DNA from 2 places in the Streptomyces sp. NPDC002032 genome. Region 2 is predicted to be linked to the other one. Evidence: riboswitches for the same ligand, from Rfam matches in the RefSeq annotation. Region 2 holds a riboswitch; the other holds the start of a gene.

Region 1 (2,886 bases), on a different contig from region 2:
TGCGGCGGTACGACTTCTCCACGCTGACCCGGTCCGAGACCCTGCGCGGGCCGACGGATGACCCCTCGGTGGTCCGGGAGGCCGCGGCGCGGCTGCTGGAGGGCGTGGACACCACCGGCGGGGTGCGGCTGCTGGGGGTCGGCGTGACGGGCCTCGCGGACTACACGCAGGAGGACCTGTTCGCCCAGGCGCTCGGCGCCGGGGCCGATGCGGACGGGGAGGGCGCGGAGGCGGAGGCGGAGGCCGTTGCGCCGGACGGGGCGGCCGGGGCCGCTGATGCCGGTGAGGTGGGTACGGCTGGTGGGGGCGAGGGCAGTGCCGGTCCCGTGGTGGCCCTCGCGGCGCCGGGGGAGGCGGGGCGGCAGGCCGCTCCCGTACGGCACTGGGCCGCGGGGAGCGACGTACGGCACGCGGTGTACGGGCCCGGCTGGGTACAGGGCAGCGGGGTCGGGCGGGTCACCGTACGGTTCGAGCAGCCGGGATCGCCGCCCGGGCGGGTGCGCACCTTCCGGGTGGACGATCTCGAACTGGAGGCCTCCGACCCGCTTCCGCTGGTGGGACGGCGGCCGGAGGGCGGGGACTTTGCGGAATCGCCCTAGGCCCGCTGCTCGGGGGGCGGGTGGTGGAAGCTGCCGGGCAGGGTGACGTCCAGGCCGTAGTGGTGGTAGAGCTGCAGCTCCTGTTCGGGGGAGAGGTGGCGGCCGACGCCGAAGTCGGGGGCGTCCTTGATCAGGGAGCGCTCGAAGGGCACCCGCAGGGTGTCGTCCACCACCTCGCTGGGCTCCAGCGGGACGAAGGCGTCCCGGCCGAAGAGGCCGGTGCGGACGGCGGCCCATTCCGGTACGCCCGTGGCGTCGTCGAGGTAGACCTCGTCCACGGTGCCGATCTTGGCGCCGTTGCGGTCGAACGCCTTGCGGCCGATCAGGCTGCGCGGATCGATGTCGGTCTGCACGGTCCCTCCGTACGGTCGCAGTGGTACAACTCATCCGTTATCACTACAGAAGTGCATATTGGGAGAGGGGGCCACTCGAGGGAGTCGCGAGATCCTCGCTGGTAGGCTGGGTGATGGCTGTTGACCCTGTGCGGGAGAGTCCTCCGAGTGAGTACGACGGGGGCGCCGAAGGAGCAAATCCTCCCCGGAATCTCTCAGGCATACGTACCGCACGTGGTGAGGCCACTCTGGAAAGCAGGGGCGGGTACCGGGCACGCAGTACCGGTCCCTCTCCTCACCGACGGTGAAAGCCGGACCTCAGGGGCGATCCCCTTGCGGCCCGGTGAAGCTCTCAGGTTGAGATGACAGAGGGGGAGGCCGTCCGGGTGCCCGCGCCGTGGTGCCCCTCGCAGGTCATACGACCAGGAGGCCTCCGTCATGACCGCCAACCGCATTCCGCTCTCCCAGCTGGAGCGAGGCATCCCCTTCGAGCAGCGCCACATCGGCCCGGACGCCGAGGCGCAGGCCAAGATGCTCGCCCACGTGGGCTACGGCTCGCTGGACGAGCTCACCGCCGCCGCGGTGCCGGATGTGATCAAGACCGCCGACGCGCTGGACCTGCCCGACGCGCGCACGGAGGCGGAGGTGCTGGCCGAGCTGCGCTCGCTCGCCGACCGCAACCAGGTGCTGTCGTCGATGATCGGCCTCGGTTACTACGGCACCTTCACGCCCCCGGTGATCCTGCGCAACGTCATGGAGAACCCGGCCTGGTACACGGCGTACACCCCGTACCAGCCGGAGATCTCGCAGGGCCGCCTGGAGGCGCTGCTGAACTTCCAGACCGTCGTCGCCGAGCTGACCGGGCTGCCGACCTCCGGCGCCTCCCTGCTCGACGAGGGCACCGCCGCCGCCGAAGCCATGTCCCTGGCCCGGCGCGTGGGCAAGGTCAAGGGCGGTGTCTTCCTGATCGACGCCGACGCGCTGCCGCAGACCATCGCCGTGATCGAGACCCGTGCCGAGCCCATCGGGATCGAGGTCGTCGTCGCCGACCTGTCCGGGGGCATCCCGGCCGAGATCGCCGAGCGCGGCGTCTTCGGCGTGCTCCTGCAGTACCCCGGCGCCTCCGGTGCCGTGCGCGCGATCAAGCCGGTCATCGACCAGGCCCACGAGCTCGGTGCCATCGTCACCGTCTCCGCCGACCTGCTCGCGCTGACCCTGCTCACCTCCCCGGGCGAGCTCGGCGCCGACATCGCGGTCGGCACCACCCAGCGCTTCGGCGTCCCGATGGGCTTCGGCGGACCGCACGCCGGCTACATGGCCGTCCAGCAGAAGCACGCCCGCTCGCTGCCCGGCCGCCTCGTCGGCGTCTCCGTGGACGCGGACGGGAACAAGGCCTACCGTCTGGCCCTGCAGACCCGCGAGCAGCACATCCGCCGCGAGAAGGCCACCAGCAACATCTGTACGGCCCAGGTGCTGCTCGCCGTCATGGCCGGCATGTACGCGGTCTACCACGGTCCGGACGGCCTGCGCACGATCGCCCGCCGCACCCACCGCTACGCCACCCTGCTCGCCGCGGGCCTGACGGCCGGCGGGGTCGAGGTGGTGCACGGCTCCTTCTTCGACACCGTCACCGCCCGGGTGCCCGGCAAGGCCGCCGAGGTCGTCGCCGCGGCCCGCGAGGGCGGGGTCAACCTCTTCCAGGCCGACGCCGACCACGTCTCCGTCGCCTGTGACGAGACCACCCTGCGCGCCGACCTCGACGCCGTCTGGGCAGCCTTCGGCGTCAGCGCCGACATCGAGGCCCTGGACGAGGCCACCGCGGACACGCTGCCCGGGGAGCTGCTGCGCTCGGACGCGTACCTGACCCACCCGGTCTTCCACCAGCACCGCTCCGAGACCGCGATGCTGCGCTACCTGCGCAAGCTCGCGGACAAGGACTACGCGCTGGACCGCGG
Region 2 (2,886 bases):
GCGTCCGCGGCGCCCAGGGCCGCCCCGAGGACCTGTTCCAACTCGTTCGCCGGCCAGCCGCTGCCCTGCATGTACGCCCTCCGTAAGGCTCCGCCCCGATGTCGCCCCGAGGCTACCGCCCGCCGCGCGGCCGCCGGTCAGCGGTGGAAGGCGATCCGGGTCACGGCGGCGGCCGAGCGGCGGTCGAGCAGGACGGCGGAGGCGCAGCCGGCCGGGAGGCGGCCCGCCTCGGCCTCGCGCAGCAGCCGGCCCACCGCGCCCCGGTGCCGGGCGAAGGCGTACGCCGAGACGCGGCGGCCCCGCGCGGCCTGGCCGGACGCGGCCTCCTCGGCGGTGGTGTCCAGCAGCAGCAGGTGCAGCGAGCGGCCCCGCCGGCGGGCGGTGGCGGCGAGCAGGGCGCGCACCCACACCTGGGTGCCGCAGTCGTGGACCACCAGGGAGGACCCGGAGCGCAGCCGCCGCCAGAGCCCCCAGTAATGGGCGGCGCGCACCAGCGGCCGGTACACCGCGTACGGCAGGGCCCCCGGCATCCGCCGCTCCCAGCGTTCGCGGGCGTCCTGGGAGTCGATGCCGTCCTCGGCCGCGCGCTTGATCAGGGTGCTCTTGCCGCCGCCGGGCAGCCCGGAGACCACCACGATGTCCCCGTCCGCGAAACCGAGCCGCCGCGGGCCGGGGGCGGCGGCGCCGCGCAGGTCGCGCACCGGGCCGGCGGTCCGCCGCCGGGGGCCGCGCTGTGCGCTGTGCTGTGCGCCGTGCTGGGTGCCGTGCTGGGGCGGGACCCCGTCGGCCCACGCCTGGGGCCCCGTCGTCGTCAGCGCTCCGAATCTCCGCACAGTGATCGTCTCCCCCCGATGCCGGGCCGCCGGGACCCGATGCCCACTGAGTGTAAAGAGACGGTAATCCCGGGGTCCCGGTTCCGGTCCGTCCGTTCTGCGGGGCCCCACTGCCCGTTCCCGAGCGGCCCGTGCAATGATGTGCGCCATCTGGACACCAACTGCATACCGGCCGCTTGAATCCGCGCGGGAGAGTCCCGGCACGCCGCGAGGCCGTGCCCGGGCGCCGAAGGAGCAAGTACCTCCCTTGAATCTCTCAGGCCCCGTACCGCGTGGATGAGGCAGATCTGAAAAGCGAGCCGCGCGCGTCCGTCCCCGACGGCCGCCGCGCGCTCCACCCAAGGTGCAAGCCCAGGGCGTCCCGTCCTTCACACGGGGAACTCTCGGCGAACCTCTCAGGTTCCGATGACAGATGGGGAGGATCGTCCTCGTCATGTCATGCCCTGGGACCCGGGAGCCACACCCATGAGCACTGCCCCCCGCCTGACCGCGCTCGACGCGCTGCACCGCCAGCTCGGTGCGACCATGACCGACTTCGCGGGCTGGGACATGCCGCTGCGCTACGCCAGTGAGCGCGACGAGCACAACGCCGTGCGCACCAAGGCCGGCCTCTTCGACCTGTCCCACATGGGCGAGATCACGCTGACCGGCCCCGAGGCCGTCAAGGTGCTGGACTACGCGCTGGTCGGCAACATCTCCACCGTCGGCGTCGGCCGCGCCCGCTACACGCACATCTGTCAGGAGGACGGCGGGATCCTGGACGACCTGATCGTCTACCGCCTGGGCGAGACCGAGTACATGGTCGTCGCCAACGCCTCCAACGCCCAGGTCGTGCTGGACGCGATCACCGAGCGCGCCGCCGGCTTCGACGCCGAGGTGCGCGACGACCGCGACGCCTACGCGCTGATCGCCGTGCAGGGCCCCGAGTCCCCCGGCATCCTGAAGTCGCTGACCGACGCCGACCTGGACGGCCTGAAGTACTACGCGGGCCTCCCGGGCACCGTCGCGGGCGTGCCCGCCCTGATCGCGCGCACCGGTTACACCGGCGAGGACGGCTTCGAGCTGTTCGTCTCCCCGGAGCACGCCGTGGAGCTGTGGCAGGCGCTGACGAAGGCGGGCGAGGGCGCCGGCCTGGTGCCCGCCGGCCTGTCCTGCCGCGACACGCTGCGCCTTGAGGCGGGCATGCCGCTGTACGGGCACGAGCTGACCACCTCGCTCACCCCCTTCGACGCGGGGCTGGGCCGGGTCGTGAAGTTCGAGAAGGAGGGGGACTTCGTCGGCCGCGCCGCGCTGGAGGCCGCCGCCGAGCGCGCCGCGACGAACCCGCCCCGCAAGCTGGTCGGTCTGATCGCCGAGGGCCGCCGCGTCCCGCGCGCCGGGTTCCCGGTGGTCGCCGACGGCCGGGTGATCGGCGAGGTCACCTCCGGCGCCCCGTCCCCGACCCTGGGCAAGCCGATCGCCATGGCGTACGTCGACGCGGCGCACGCCGCGCCCGGCACCTCCGGCGTCGGCGTGGACATTCGCGGTACGCATGAGGCGTACGAGGTCGTGGCGCTGCCGTTCTACAAGCGGCAGAAGTAGTCACCACCGCCGTGGGGCCGGCCGGCCGTACGGCGGTGTCCGGGCCCCGTGCGCCCGTCCCGGTACGCGAGACCACTGTTCACATCCACTCCCCCGCATCCAGGAGAATCAGGTCATGAGCAACCCCCAGCAGCTGCGTTACACCAAGGAGCACGAGTGGCTGTCGGACGCCGTGGACGGCGTCGCGACGGTCGGCATCACGGAGTTCGCGGCCAACGCGCTCGGTGACGTCGTCTACGCCCAGCTCCCCGCGGTCGGCGACACCGTCACCGAGGGCGAGACCTGTGGCGAGCTGGAGTCGACCAAGTCCGTCAGCGACCTGTACTCCCCCGTCTCCGGTGAGGTCGTCGAGGCCAACCAGGACGTCGTGGACGACCCGGCGCTCGTGAACTCGGCTCCGTTCGAGGGTGGCTGGCTGTTCAAGGTGCGCCTGTCGCAGGAGCCGAAGGACGTGCTCTCCGCCGACGAGTAC

What was found. Region 2 has a riboswitch for glycine ahead of gcvT (glycine cleavage system aminomethyltransferase GcvT). Riboswitches for the same ligand answer to the same signal wherever they lie in the genome.
Region 1: linked by a shared signal. The riboswitch ahead of gcvP (aminomethyl-transferring glycine dehydrogenase) and the one ahead of gcvT (glycine cleavage system aminomethyltransferase GcvT) in region 2 are both predicted to bind glycine.

What each region holds. Positions count from the first base shown of each region.
Region 1 is NZ_JBIASM010000001.1:9,719-12,604, forward strand. Features, by position in the region: gene ACFYYT_RS00050 (DNA polymerase IV) at 1-599, shown strand, start outside; gene ACFYYT_RS00055 (PRC-barrel domain-containing protein) at 596-952, opposite strand; glycine riboswitch at 1,074-1,172, shown strand; gene gcvP (aminomethyl-transferring glycine dehydrogenase) at 1,370-2,886, shown strand, end outside.
Region 2 is NZ_JBIASM010000002.1:626,239-629,124, reverse strand. Features, by position in the region: gene ACFYYT_RS06975 (enhanced serine sensitivity protein SseB) at 1-71, opposite strand, end outside; gene ACFYYT_RS06970 (AAA family ATPase) at 138-839, opposite strand; glycine riboswitch at 1,011-1,114, shown strand; gene gcvT (glycine cleavage system aminomethyltransferase GcvT) at 1,299-2,414, shown strand; gene gcvH (glycine cleavage system protein GcvH) at 2,530-2,886, shown strand, end outside.